Regions from separate parts of the Lentilactobacillus sp. TOM.63 genome, predicted to be linked through region 3. Evidence: predicted binding sites of a transcription regulator. Region 3 holds the regulator's gene; each other region holds the start of a gene.
The links. Region 3 encodes Rex, which represses fermentation and respiration genes when NADH is low (regulators of the CRP and FNR family bind a similar motif). Its sites were predicted from a motif close to TTGTGAANTANTTCACAA; they were not measured.

Region 1: a site for Rex is predicted at 2,541-2,558, ahead of QUF07_RS04815 (BMC domain-containing protein). Genes of this name have one in related genera too.
Region 2: a site for Rex is predicted at 2,701-2,718, ahead of QUF07_RS04775 (HoxN/HupN/NixA family nickel/cobalt transporter). Genes of this name have one in related genera too.

What each region holds. Positions count from the first base shown of each region.
Region 1 covers NZ_JAUCAP010000016.1:21,475-26,600, forward strand. The annotation lists gene QUF07_RS04805 (MIP/aquaporin family protein) at 251-961, shown strand; gene QUF07_RS04810 (helix-turn-helix domain-containing protein) at 1,236-2,354, opposite strand; gene QUF07_RS04815 (BMC domain-containing protein) at 2,667-2,969, shown strand; gene pduB (propanediol utilization microcompartment protein PduB) at 3,014-3,838, shown strand; gene QUF07_RS04825 (propanediol/glycerol family dehydratase large subunit) at 3,857-5,126, shown strand, end outside.
Region 2 covers NZ_JAUCAP010000016.1:13,982-19,107, forward strand. The annotation lists gene QUF07_RS04755 (family 20 glycosylhydrolase) at 1-47, shown strand, start outside; gene QUF07_RS04760 (glycosyltransferase family 2 protein) at 172-1,386, shown strand; gene QUF07_RS04765 (hypothetical protein) at 1,388-1,693, shown strand; gene QUF07_RS04770 (polysaccharide deacetylase family protein) at 1,686-2,576, shown strand; gene QUF07_RS04775 (HoxN/HupN/NixA family nickel/cobalt transporter) at 2,831-3,895, shown strand; gene QUF07_RS04780 (hypothetical protein) at 3,971-4,450, shown strand; gene QUF07_RS04785 (ECF transporter S component) at 4,717-5,126, shown strand, end outside.
Region 3 covers NZ_JAUCAP010000002.1:61,105-66,230, forward strand. The annotation lists gene QUF07_RS00815 (ABC-F family ATP-binding cassette domain-containing protein) at 1-1,196, opposite strand, end outside; gene QUF07_RS00820 (redox-sensing transcriptional repressor Rex) at 1,380-2,012, shown strand; gene groES (co-chaperone GroES) at 2,406-2,690, shown strand; gene groL (chaperonin GroEL) at 2,764-4,386, shown strand; gene kimA (potassium transporter KimA) at 4,729-5,126, shown strand, end outside.

The DNA of each region.
Region 1 (5,126 bases), on a different contig from region 3:
TTTTGAAGTCAGTTCAAGATTGTGACTTTATTTTTGGTGGGATTCTGGAAAATTAACCAAAGGAACTCAGTTTAATTCAATATTTATTTAGAATTCAATTGATAACATTTTGCGCAATGACAATATTTTGTACCCGATCACCAATTTAATGTCAGACTCAAAATCAATTAGGTGAATATTTTCACTTGAACCTATGCTATTCTTAATGCGTCGATTATGGCTTATCAATTAAAGGGTAGGTGGATATATTATGGATGGTTTTATTGGTGAATTTTTTGGCACCATGATTTTGATTATGCTTGGTGCCGGTACCGGTGCTGGGTTTAATTTGAACAAGGCCTATGCTAAGGGGGCTAATTGGACGTTTGTCTGCTTGTCATGGGGGATGGCCGTTGCCATGGGTGTTTATGTGGCTGGATCACTCGGATCAATGGGACATTTGAATCCCGCCGTAACAATTGGATTTGCCTGCTTCGGCTTCTTCCCATGGAGTCAGGTTTTGCCATATCTGGCAGGTCAATTCTTAGGTGCTTTCGTTGGGGCAGCACTGGTTATCATTCAATTTGCTCCTCATTTCAAGGCAACTCCTGATGAAGCTTCAGGAAACCAAGTTGGAATTTTTGCAACGAGACCAGCAATCAAATCGCCATTATTTAATTTCATCTCAGAATTATTTGCCACATTTGCATTTATCTTCATCTTGTTAAACTTAGGTAACTTTACGCAAGGACTCAAGCCATTTATCGTTGGCTTCTTGATCTTCGTTATTGGTACTGGATTAGGTACGACCACCGGGTTCGCCATCAACCCAGCCCGTGACTGGGGTCCACGTTTGGCCTACACAATTTTGCCGGTTCCTAACAAAGGAAACGCCTATTGGGGCTATGCATGGGTACCAATGTTCGGACCGTTAGCAGGTGGAATCTTGGCCGCAGCGATTCAGTTTGCTTTAAAGGGTTAGAGTGCCGAAAGAGGCGCTTTGACGCGATTATATAAGAAGGCCCCCACTAAAGCCTGATTTTGGGCTTTAGTGGGGGCCTTCTTATATGTTAAGCGTCAGCCTCTTGAGGCACGTTTTCTCAACGTAATGGCGGAAATGCTGATTTTGGGCTTTAGTGGGGGATATTAAGTGTCAAACTCTTAAAACCCGTTTCAACCGCATAATCCCAAAACCAAAAGCCTTCAACAGCCATCAAAAAATGCTGTTAAAGGCCTATTTGTCGTCATTAAAAAAGTCAATCACCCGGATATTCGGTATAAATCCACTGAATAACCGACTTGCCTGCCACTGGGACTAACATCGATGAAGCGTTGGGCTGCTTGCAATCAACGGTGAATATCCATCCGCGTTGACCTGAGGAATCGGCTAACCCAGCAATACTGTTGATGTACGGGAACCCATTGACGGGTTGGGAATAATAGCTAATATTATGATCTTGAAAATACTGCTTAGAAACATCATAGACGCTGTCGCTATCCTTCCATGTCAGGTCGCGATGGATTGTCACGATCTTCTGGATTGAAGCGTTTCGCTGTCTAAACTCAGAAGGAGTTAAACCGGTATGCTGCTTGAAAATTTTGGTAAAGTAGCTGGTTTGTGCAAAGCCAATTTGTTTGGCAATATGGCTTACTGGCGACTCGCTTAAACAGAGCTTTTCACCTGCAACGGCAATCTTTTGATTATTGATGTAATCAATAAAGTTCACGTGCATAGTTTTTTTGAATATGCGGCTCAAATACGATGGCGACAGGAATACGTGTTGGGCAACTTCGTCTAGTGAGATGGTCTGATCAATATTGCTTTTGATGTAGTTAAGACAGGCCTCTAGGCTGTGATAGATGTTGCCGGAAGCATCATCGTCAAGCGAATTAGCTTCACTGGCTTTTCCGCCATTGATTGCGGGCATTGACTCAACCGGTGTTGACGATATCTTTTTGCTCGCTTCATTTCTTAAGTAAGTGTCGAAGTTCCGGAGTGCAGAGATGCCTTCACTTCCAAGCGCATCCCAGACGGAAATGTTAACGTCAGTGTCTGATTCAAATATTTGCCCAATAATGTTTTCTAAATAGTTTCTTGATAACGATATTCGTTGCTGTGAGACGTTGACAGAATTGCAAATAACGAGCCCCCAGAGTTTGTAATTCATTGTCACTGGAAAGATCGAAAAGATCTCGTCAGAATAAACGTTGAGACTTTGCTGGACATCTTCTGGTTGTTGGAAAATACTCCCATTTTTCAAAAGTTGGCCATCCAAGGTATAAAAGGCTGTGTCAATTTGAGTAATCCCAGAAAAAGTGTTGATTGCTTCAGCTAGCGTTTGATAGTCTTTCTGTTTGAGAGAATAGGTGATCATTATCGTGCCCCCTAGTCATTTATGAAGCCAATTACAATTGTATAGTGGAACCGCTTCCACCTTGATTCAATTTTATGATAATCAAATCGCGATTACAAGATAAATCATTGAAATAGTTAGTACTTTCTTGTTATTTTATCTTTTGTTGTGTAACCGTTTTCAAATATTGTTATTTTAAAGATGAACTTGTTTAAGATATCATAATGCAAATTCCTTATACTGAAAGTGTTTTCAAAAACAATTGAATTAGTCCAACGGTTCACAATTTCGCGAACCGAGAGATTGGTTCAACACACTTAGGAGGAATTTCACATGGAACAAGAAGCTTTAGGTTTAATTGAGACTCAAGGTCTTGTAGCATCCATTGAAGCTGCCGATGCGATGGTTAAAGCAGCCAATGTGAACTTAGTTGGTCAGGAAAAAATCGGTCACGGATTGGTAACTGTGATGGTTCGTGGTGATGTTGGTGCTGTTAAAGCAGCTGTTGATGCAGGTGTATCAGCCGCAGAAAACATCGGCGAAGTTGTTTCCAACTATGTCATTCCACGTCCACACACGGATGTTGAGAAGATTCTTCCAGATCCTAATGATTTAAAGAACGCTGCCTCAAAGTAAACTGATAATTTAGAAAAAATTTGATGATTATGTAGGTAATAATTATGGATAAAGATAATGATGCGTTAGTTGAGCAAGTCCTTAACGAAATGATGAAAAAAGGTATTTCGGTTAAGGGTGAGGATCAGTCAAAGTCGTCAGGAGGACAGCAAATGAATGATTTCTTAAACTCTACTAGTGCCGTTCCTGAATTAGTTGGAACTCGAAAAATCGGTGACACCATTGGAATGTGTATTCCAAGTGTTGATCCTTTATTGTTAGATCAACTTCATGTAACTAAGAGGTATTCAGTATTGGGTGTACTAAGTGCTCGTTCTGGAGCTGGGCCACATATTATGGCCATGGATGAAGCAGTTAAAGCAACCAATACAGAAGTAATCGATATCGAGCTCCCCCGTGATACAAAGGGCGGTGCTGGACATGGTTCCTTAATTTTAATTGGTGGGTATGACCCATCGGATGTACGTTCAGCCATTAAGGTTGCGTTAGACACGTTGAGTACGACCTTTGGCGACGTTTATAATTCGGCGGCTGGCCATTTGGAATTACAATTCACTGCTCGGGCAGCAGGTGCTTGTCACGCAGCATTTGGTGCTCCAGAAGGTAAAGCATACGGTTTGATTTGTGGTGCTCCTTCAGGCATCGGAGTCATTATGGCCGATACCGCAATTAAAACGGCTAGTGTTAATGTTTTATCATTTGCATCGCCAGGGCATGGAACCAGCTTCTCAAACGAAGGGATGGTTCATATTAGTGGTGATTCAGGTGCCGTAAGACAAGCCGTTAAGGCCGGCCGAGAAGTCGGACTGAAATTACTTGGTGCGATGGGTGAGAAGCCCGTTAATGACTTCCCATCTTACATTAAGTAGTCGAAAGGAGGAACACAATTGAAACGTCAAAAGAGATTTGAAAAATTAGAGAAACGTCCAGTTCATTTGGATGGTTTTGTTAAAGAGTGGGATGACGAAGGATTAGTTGCCCTGGAAGGTAAGAACGATCCTAAGCCTAGTATCAAATTAGAGAACGGTGAAATTACTGAACTTGATGGTAAGAAAAAAGAAGACTTTGATTTAATTGATAAGTACATTGCAGAATATGGTCTTAATTTGGACAATGCTGAAATGGCAATGAACACTGATTCATTAAAGATTGCTCACATGCTTGTTGATCCTAATGTATCGCGTTCAGAAATCATTAAATACACTACGGCCATCACCCCAGCCAAAGCCGAGGAAGTTATTAGCAAGTTAAACTTTGGTGAAATGATTGTGGCTGTTCAAAAGATGCGACCACGTCGAACACCGGCTACTCAATGTCATATTACTAACACTTTGGATAACCCAGTTGAAATCGCTGCTGATGCTGCTGAAGCTGCTCTTCGAGGATTTCCAGAACAAGAAACGACTACTGCGATTGCCCGTTATGCCCCAATGAATGCCATTTCAATTATGGTTGGGTCACAAACAGGTCGTCCAGGTGTTATTACTCAATGTTCTGTTGAGGAATCTGAAGAATTGAGTTTAGGGATGCGTGGATTCACTGCTTACGCTGAAACTATTTCAGTTTATGGAACCGACCGAGTATTTACTGATGGTGATGATACACCTTGGTCAAAAGGGTTCTTGGCTTCATGTTATGCATCTCGTGGATTGAAGATGCGATTTACTTCAGGTGCTGGTTCAGAAGCTATGATGGGCTACACTGAAGGCAAATCAATGCTGTACTTGGAAGCTCGTTGTATCTTTATTACCAAAGCATCAGGTGTTCAAGGATTACAAAACGGTGGTGTTAGTTGTATTGGTATCCCAGGTGCTGTGCCCGGTGGTATCCGTGAAGTCCTTGGTGAAAACTTGATGTGCATGATGATGGATATTGAGTGTGCTTCTGGTTGTGATCAAGCATTCTCACATTCTGATATTCGTCGAACTGAACGAATGATTGGTCAATTCATTGCCGGAACTGACTACATTTCATCCGGTTATGCTGCTGAAGAAAACCGTGACAACACCTTCGCAGGTTCTAACATGGATGTTTTAGATTATGATGATTATTGCGCAATGGAACGTGATTTGGCTGTTAACGGTGGTATTTTACCTATCCATGAAGAAGATGCTATTAAGATCAGAAATAAAGCCGCTAAGGCAATTCAAGCTGTTT
Region 2 (5,126 bases), on a different contig from region 3:
AGCTTAAATCACTCAATGGGATTGTTGGCAGCAGTGCCTCAATTTGAGGAGATTCGGTCGCCACAATTTCAGATAAAAAAGTTTATCAGGCCGGTTACCAATTTATCAAAGAATTTCTGGTTCTGGCCCGGAAGCCGGCTTGAATGAAGGGGATAGAAAAGGGGGAAGATCATGAACACACTTAGTTCATTTGTGATTTTATATCCAGTGATTGTTTCGACCGTTTGGATTATTGGCTCAGTATTCTTTTCGATTCAGCAGCGACGAGTGCCACTCATAAATTTTCATGCTGGCCAACCTGATGATTTGGTTTCGGTGTTGATCCCGGCACATAACGAGGCTGACACTCTGAAAAAAGTTGTCGAATCTGTCGCCAATATCACGTATTCCAAATTAGAACTCATTTTAATCAACGATGGCAGTGACGACGACACCCTCGCTGTGATGCACGAACTGGCAGAGGAATACACGAAACGATTTCCGGTTAAGATCATTAATATTGAAAGAAATCAAGGGAAAGCCAACGCCTTAAATAATGGTGCCAAGTTAGCTGAGGGCGAGTTTCTCCTGTGTCTGGATGCAGATTGTTACGTTGACAAGGATGCTTTGAAGCCAATGCTCGCCCAATTTTACAACGATCCCCACGTTGGCGCCGTTGCTGGCAAGCCGATTGTTCGCAATCGAACCAGCATATTAGGCCGCTTGGAGTTGTTAGAATACGTTGGGGTTATCGATATTATCAAACGCGGTCAGGCATTTGTGACCGGCCACATTACGACCGTTTCTGGAGTCGTTGTAGCTTATCGAAAAGCGGCTTTGGCAGATGCCGGTTGGTGGAATGCCGATGCGATTACTGAAGATATTGATGTGACTTGGCGTCTATATCATCATAAGTGGCAGGTTGTTTATTGTCCGCAATCGGTAGCTTGGATTCTGGTTCCCGAGCACATTAAAGATCTGGTCCACCAGCGAAGACGCTGGGCACGGGGCGGCTTTGAAGTCTTATTTCGTAACCGGGGGATGTTTGTGACCGGGCGCTTGAGTGAGCAATGGCTGCTCATGGATATGATTTTAAGCGACCTATGGGCCATCAGCTGTTCATTTGTTACGTTATTTTATTTGATCACAGTCCTATTTACCGGTGATCTCATTATGGATGGTGTGATCTTATTTCTGTTATTATTTATTAGCTTGGTTCAATTTCTGATTGGCTATGCAGATTCAAGAAAATCTGATTTCATTAATTGGCATGACTTGTTATTATTACCGCTCTACGTCATCTTTTATTGGTTTATCAACTTGGTCAGCTGTTTAACCGCTCTTGGCTCTTTTTTCTTGGATCCACGCCACGTTGGAAGTTGGCGCAGCCCAGATAGGGGGCTTTAAAATGAAATCAAACAAACGAACTTCAGGTTTGATCATTCGCAAACGGTCATCCTTTTTAACAAATGTTAGGCGGGCACTGATTTTAGTCATCTTGTGGCTTATTACGGGCTATGTCATCTATATTAATGTTTGTTTTCTTTTGAACGCTTATTCGGATGCTCTGGTTTCTGATTACCTAGTGTTAAATCTTTCTTTTAGAGCATACGCGTCGTTTGCATTGTTGGTTTTAGCTGTCGCAATTTTAATGATTGCATTTGGTTGGTGGCGAATTCGACGATTGGAACGGAGGGCGAGAAACCATGACTAAAACACAACGAAAGTGGGCCCTAACCGGATTTATTGTGCTGTTTTTGAGTTTATTGGCATACAGCACCCATCGAAACATCGAATATGAGCTGGGTAATCGCCCTAGTTATGCCATTTCAGCTCACGACCAGCAGATTAAGAATGGGGTGATGGTCTTTTGCTATCATCGAGTCTTGGATAATACCCGAATCGTTAAATTTGATGAAGATGTGTCACCAAATAGCCAGTTTCATGACTTTAATGTTAATTTACCAGAATTCAGGCAGCAGATGAATTATCTCCAAGACCATCACATTAAAGTAATCTCCATGCCTGAGCTGATCAGAAAGATTGATCGGCATGAGCCAATTCGGGGAAAGATGGTGACGATTACCTTCGATGATATTGACCGAACGATGATTGGCAACGCCTTGCCGGTATTATTGGAGCATCATTATCCGTTCACCGATTCAATTATTACTGGAAATACTGGGTGGTATAAGCAAGGCACAAAGCTCGCAACCTGGCCGGCAATTTTACGGATGAAAAAGCGTGCTGGTAACTTGGTCACATTTGGTGTTCATACCAATCGAATGCACTATTTAGTGGATAATGGAACCCCAGTGTTCAATCTTCCCCGCAACTATACCCGCTTCAAGCACGATTACGCCACCAGCCAAGATGTGCTGAAAGAAAAAATTGGCTATCGTTCACCGATCTTCACATACCCATACGGTAGTGGGACCCCGCAGATTCAAAAGTTTCTGGATGAACAACGGCAATTAAAGGTGGTCCTCACTTTGAACGATGGCATTGTGACTGATCGAAGTAACTTGAAGCAAACTCCAAGAGTCATTATTAACTCTAGTAGTTGGCCAAGTGTTGAGAGGTGGATATGTAGTTAACTACTCCGATTATTAACCGCTTGGTTTCGCACTCTTAAAATAGTCACATTTTTCCGTTTCCTTCAGCCAACTTAACGAAAATTTGCTAATAAATGCGCTTTCTTTGGTGCTATACTTTGTGCGCTTGTAAAAGTATACACAATCACCATGAACGATCAAAACAGCTTCTGACCATAATCGACAGATTGTTTATCCTGATTGAATACCGCAGTCATCAGGGAGGAATTGCTTTGGAAAGTTCAACAAATGGTTCAATGGTGCATTACGCACTTAAGCCGGATATTGCAAAGTTTGGTGGATATGTTTTAGCAATTTTTGTTGTTGGTTGGGTACTGGTATTTTCTTATCTGAATAGATACCCTGCGTTATTGGGGATGGCGTTTTTATCATTTACGTTTGGCCTTCAGCACGCCTTTGATGTTGATCACATTTCTGCAATTGACAACATGACTCGAAAGCTGGTCAATGATGGTAAAAATACCCATGGGGTCGGTTTTTACTTTTCACTTGGTCATTCGCTGGTGGTCATCATCATGGCCCTCATCACGATTTTCTTTGTCGAGTGGTCAAAGACAAAGCTGCCCGCACTACAAAACGTTGGCGGCATCTTCGGCACGTTATTTGCCGGGTTTATGTTAATTCTGCTTGGAACCATTAACCTCGTGATTTTAGTCGGAATTTGGAAGTCGTTTAAAGCCATCAATAATGGCAACGTTGAGCAGGCAAATCAATCGACTGACACGAAGATTTTTAGATTTTTCAAAAAGAGTATTAATTTGATCAATCACAATTGGCAGGTTATCTGCGTTGGTTTCCTGTTTGGGTTGGGATTTGACACAGCCACTCAAATCGCCGTTTTGGCAACTTCAGCGGTTGCAACCAGTAAAGGCATTCCGTGGTTTGCTGTCTTCTCATTCCCATTGTTGTTTACGGCGGGGATGTGCCTAATGGATTCCAGTGATGGCTTATTCATGAGCACTGCCTACAGCTGGGTGTTCTCTTCACCATATCGGAAGGTGTATTATAATTTAGCGCTCACTGGCCTGTCAGTCACCGCAGCGTTCTTCGTCGGCATCGTCGATGTTTTACAGGCCTTTGGATCGGATATCCATTCCCATTTCTTTATTATCAAATGGGCACAGGCATTGAACTTCAATATCCTTGGCATTATGCTCGTTGGCCTGTTTATCATCACCTGGAGTGTGGCCCTCATTTGCTGGCAAGTCTTTAACCTCAATGAAAAAGATGAAGCCTTAAAGGAAAAGGATGAGGCCTTGCAAAAAGCGGACTTTTTACAAAATGATCAGCACCGTCAATAGAATCAATTTTGCATGAATCGCTCATTTCTGTTAGACTACTTCCAATCGTTTGGTTGTAAAAGAAAGGATAGATTAATGCAAATTTCTAAGACACTTACCATTCTCGGAGTAACGGCCGGCTTGGCAGCAATTGTTCCTGCTGCTCAGTCTGCTCATGCAAAGACGACGGCTAATCCAGTTCCCCAGGCACTTCAAGGAACTTGGTACGGCAAATATTCAGATGGCACAACTGGCAAGAGCGCGGTAAAATATCGACTGACAAAGTACACGTTCAAGCAGGGAGCCGCCAAGGCCACGAACCAAAACTATCAGGCAATTACTTTCTACGATAACGTTGATAAATACGCGAATACCAAGGATAGCAATTACTTATTTAAAGTCGCTAACAAAGTCAACAAGCACGGTTATTGGAAGTTGACGCTCATCAACGTCAACAGTCCACTTTATTTCAAGAAGGTTCAGCACAACGGTAAGACGGCCTTGAAAATGTACTCTTATCTCAGCTCGAACAGCAAAAAAGCACAAATTAACTATTATTATCAAAAATCAGAATAAATAGTATATTTTGATCAAGAGATTGGGACCAAAGGCGTTTTGATCCCAGAATTTAAGTGAAAAAGTAATGCATTTTGGTTTTGGAATGCATTATTTTTTTGGCTTAAATGGCCGGGATCAGCCGTTTGTCGCTTCCCATTACCTCACTTTTGTTCAATGCGTACAACAATCTTGACTGATCCGGTGAGTCATGTTGAACGGTTCACAATTAATGTTATGATTCTCTTGGACTAGAAATTATTTAGTAATGATAGGAAGTGGATTTTATGAATCGTTCAAATCGTTTAAAACGGATGGTCTTGGCGGCGATGTTGTTGGCATTATGTGTTATTGGCGCCAACGTTAAGATTATGGGATCGGTGGCATTTGATTCAGCACCGGCATTTTTGGGGGCTATTTTGCTGGGACCTGTATTTGGTGGCTTTCTTGGCATATTTGGTCACTTAGTGTCGGCTGCATTGGCGGGATTTCCACTCACCTTGCCGATTCACTTGATCATCGCTGTTGCAATGGGAATCTGTATGTTTGTCTTTGGCTGGCTGCGTCAAAAGCTTGGCAAAGAAGCCATTAAAGGGGTGGTGATTGCTGATATCGTTGGTTATGCAATTAACGTCCCAATTGAATTAGTGTTCATGTATCCCTTGTTAAAACAAGCAGTCTATGTGTACTTTGTGCC
Region 3 (5,126 bases):
TGATCATAATACCCAGTGTCGACACCTGTACCAAAATACGCTTGACCCTTAATGAATGGAATGATTCCTAAAATACTTTTGAGCAGGGTAGATTTACCAACGCCGTTTGGACCAACAATCGCAATTGCTTGGTGGCGTTTGATATCCAAATTAATGGGTTCCGACAGAATGGCCGTGTATCCAACCGCAGCGTTTGTGACGTTCAAAACGTTATTGCCACTTTTGGATTTTGGAGTGAATTGGAACCGAGCCGTTTTTGAATCAGCGGTTGGTTTGTTAATCCGCTTCATTTTTTCCAATTGTTTTCGTCGTGCTTGAGCTTGCTTGGTGGTTGACGCCCGAACGATATTTTTGTCAACGAAAGTCTGTAGCTTCTCAATTTGGGCCTGCTGTTTTTCATATTCTTTCCACTGTTGAGAAACCCGTTCTTCCTTTTTCTTTGTATAATCTGTGTAATTGCCGGTAAAGTGCAATAAGGTACCATTAGCCAATTCATAGACTTCATTGACGATACGATCCAGGAAGTAACGGTCATGTGAAATGATTAAGAGCGCGCCACTATAATTCTGGATGTACCCTTCCAACCAAGTAATGGTTTCAACGTCCAAATGGTTGGTCGGCTCATCGAGTATCAGTAATTCTGGTTTTTCCAAGAGGAGCTTCGCCAGGGCAAGTTGGGTCTTTTGACCGCCAGACAATTCGTTGATTGGCCGATCATAATCAGCTTGACCAAATCCAAAGCCGTGAAGGACGCCTCTGATTTCTGCATCGTAACCATAACCGTTGTGCTGTTCAAAATCCGCCCGAATATTATCATATTGTGATGAAATTTGGGCATATTCCTCGGAAGCTGGGTCAATCGAGGGATCACTCATCTGCGCCTCTAATTCGTGAATCTTTCGTTCTTGTTGTTTAAATTTGGCGAAGACGGCGGCCATTTCATCATAAATTGATTTATCGGAATCTAGGCCAGTGTCTTGTGCCAAGTAACCAATGCTCAGATTCTTTTTGGTCACAATTTGGCCACCATCGAGCGATTGTTCACCGATTATCATTTTGACTAAGGTGGATTTTCCGGCGCCGTTTCGGCCCACCAAAGCAATTCGACTTTTTTCTTGGACGGCCATATTCACATTCGAAAAGATTTCTTCCCCGTTAAATCGTTTGGTTAAATCTTGGGCTTGTAAAATTATCAATTCAGCGGCCACCTTTCTGTAGTTAACAGTATATAATTTTATCATATTATCTGGTTTTACAATAATAGTTTGTAAGTATTACTTGAAATACATTTCACAAGGTGGCATTATATGATAGAATAATAAATAAAGATGGGTTCACAAAGTTTTGAATTTTTAAAATAGGTTTTACAGGAGGAAATTTTGACAGCCGAAAACATTCCAAAGGCGACCGCGAAACGATTGCCAATTTATTATCGATATTTAAATATTTTACACGATACCGGAAAACAACGGATCTCTTCTACCGAGTTGGCAGAAGCGGTTCAGGTGGATTCTGCCACCATTCGCCGAGACTTTTCATATTTTGGCGCATTGGGTAAACGGGGTTATGGTTATGATGTCGATAGCCTACTGAACTTCTTTAAGCAGATCTTGAACCAGGAACACCTGACCAACGTTGCTTTGATTGGTGTTGGTAACTTGGGCCACGCGCTGTTAAACTTTAATTTTCACAAAGATAGCAACGTACGGATTTCTGCGGCATTTGATACGAATGGAACGATCATTAATACCATTGAGGATGGGGTACCAGTCTATCCAATCTCAGAGCTTGCCAGCCAGCTGCATGAACAACAAATTCAGGTTGTGATCCTGACAGTGCCATCATCTGCAGCCCAAGAAGTTGCAGCGGATGCGGTAGCTGGGGGCGTAAAAGGGATCTTGAATTTCACCCCAATCCGAATCTCAGTACCTGATAATGTGCTGGTTCAAAACGTCGATTTGACCAATGAACTACAGACGTTGATTTACTTTATCGATAACTTTGGAAAGTAGTTTCCTGCGACTTTACCTCGATTGAAAAACACGATTAATGTGTGGATAAGTCGAAGTTAAAGCTCGGGTTGAATTTAAATAAAGTGCCTCGCGATGAACGTTTCTTGTTCACGGCGAGGCGCTTTATTTGATTTATAAGAGTGCAAGATGTGTCTAAATATGGGTATTGGTTTATTTAAAGTAGGGGATGATTCAAAAATAGAGCAATTAGGCGATGATTTAAATCCCTGCCACAAACCCTGGTATAATCCCAATCCAGGCATGATATCCTGAACATTTTCTAATAAATCCTTGCAATTAGATCAAAAAAATAATATATTATAAACAGTGATTAGCACTTCTGTCATTCAAGTGCTAATGATGCTAAAAATAGTTGTAAATGGAGGGACTAACGTGTTAAAACCATTAGGCGATCGTGTAATTATCGAAACAGAAAAAGAAGAAGAAAAGTCGGTAGGCGGTATCGTATTAGCAGATAATGCTAAGAAGAAGCCACAAGCCGGTACAGTTGTTGCCGTAGGTGATGGCCGAGTTTTGGACAATGGTCAAAAGGTTGCGCCAGTTGTAAAAAAGGGCGACAAGGTAATGTTCGATAAGTACGCAGGTACTGAGATCGAGGACAACGATAAATCCTATCTAGTTTTACATGAAAAAGATATTGTCGCAGTTGTTGAATAAACTTTTTGCGAAATAATCAGCATCATTAATTTATATAATAAATCAAAAATACATTTTTGAGGTGAAATTTGTAATGGCTAAACAAGTTAAGTTTTCTGAAGATGCCCGCGGCGCAATGCTCAAGGGTGTTGATAAATTAGCAGACACAGTTAAAGCAACATTAGGACCAAAAGGCCGCAACGTTGTTTTGGAACAATCAGCAGGCAACCCAACGATCACAAATGATGGTGTTACAATTGCAAAGGCAATCGAATTGCCAGATCATTTTGAAAACATGGGTGCCAAATTAGTTTCTGAAGTTGCGTCAAAGACCAATGATGTTGCCGGTGATGGTACCACTACTGCAACTGTTTTGACACAAGCAATTGTAAATGAAGGTATGAAGAACGTCACTGCTGGTGCTAACCCTGTTGGCATTCGCCGTGGAATCGAAAAAGCAACCAAGGCTGCCGTTGATGGTCTTCACAAGATGTCACATGACGTGAAGACAAAAGATGATATTGCTCAGATTGCTTCAATTTCATCAGCTAACACCGAAGTTGGTAGTTTGATTGCTGACGCAATGGAAAAAGTTGGCCACGATGGTGTTATTACCATTGAAGAGTCGCGTGGTGTTGAAACGAGCTTGGATGTTGTTGAAGGAATGCAATTTGACCGTGGCTACATGTCACAATACATGGTAACCGATAACGACAAAATGGAAGCCGATCTCGACAATCCATATATTTTGGTTACCGACAAGAAGATTACCAATATTCAAGACATTTTGCCATTGTTGCAAAAGATTGTTGAACAAGGTCGTTCACTTTTGATTATTGCCGATGATATTGGTGGTGAAGCATTACCAACACTTGTATTGAACAAGATGCGGGGAACCTTCAATGTTGTTGCCGTTAAGGCCCCAGGATTTGGTGATCGTCGTAAGGAACAACTCCAAGATATCGCCATTTTGACTGGTGCAACGGTTATCACTGATGATCTTGGTTTGAACTTGAAGGACGCAACGCTTGAACAATTAGGCCAAGCAAACAAGATTAACGTTACGAAGGATTCAACCACAATCGTTGACGGTTCAGGTGCCAAGGATGCAATCAGTCAACGAGTTTCAGAAATTAAGACTCAGATTGAAAAGACTACTTCTGACTTTGACCGTGACAAGTTAAAGGAACGTTTGGCTAAGTTATCAGGTGGGGTTGCCGTTGTTCGGGTTGGTGCCGCTACCGAAACTGAATTGAAAGAAAAGAAGTACCGAATTGAAGATGCTTTGAATGCAACCCGTGCCGCTGTTGAAGAAGGCTTCGTCCCTGGTGGTGGAACTGCTTTGATCAATGTCATTCCAGACATCGAAAAATTGGACGAATCAGCCGATGGTGACGAGCAAACTGGTATTAACATTGTTCGCCGGGCACTTGAAGAACCTGTTCGTCAAATTGCTGAAAATGCCGGTGTTGAAGGCTCAGTAATCGTTGAACAACTCAAAGATGAAAAATCCGGAATTGGTTACAACGCAGCCAATGGTAAATTTGAAGATATGATCAAAGACGGTATCGTTGATCCTACCAAAGTTACCCGTTCAGCCCTTCAAAACGCTGCATCTGTTTCAGCCTTGTTGTTGACGACTGAAGCTGTTGTTGCTGACGAACCAAAGAAGGATGCACCAGCTGCTCCAATGCCAACTCCAGGAATGGGAATGTAATTTAGGCATTCAGACAGATTAATCATTTAAAATAACTTAACGGAGTCGGACGACGAATGAATTCAGTTTGTCGGCCGGCTTTTTGTATGGCTAACGATTAGTCGTTAGGTGACTGGAAAACTAACCATTTCAACGGTTATAAAATATACCCGGTTAACCTAATATAACGACTGTTTCGAAAAACATTAACTAACGAGGTTGTCGCAGTCATTTTTGTGTTGTATGGTGTATTTACGTGTTATCTTACTACTGCATAACAAGACTTGTTTTTGCTACCAAGAAGGACTATTATTTTATGGTTCACTACGAGTGGTAGATTTATATTAAAAGGAGTAACTATTTATGTGGCGATATTTAAAACGGTTTTTAATTGGGAAACCGCTAAAAACCACTGATGAGGGTGGCCAATCCCTGACAAAGTTTAAGGCACTGGCATTATTATCTTCCGATGCCCTTTCGTCAGTGGCTTATGGTACCGAACAGATCACAACAATTCTGATCACTTTATCAGCTGCAGCCCTGATGTACCAAATCTGGGTTGCTGCACTTGTTTTGGTACTCTTAGCTGCCATTACGCTTTCTTACCAACAGATTATTCACGCATATCCATCTGGTGGTGGGGCGTATGTTGTTGCCAGCACTAACTGGGGTGAACGAGCGGGGCTCATTGCCGGTGGTTCACTGTTGGTTGATTACATGCTGACTGTGGCCGTATCCACAACATCTGCGACTGAAGCAAT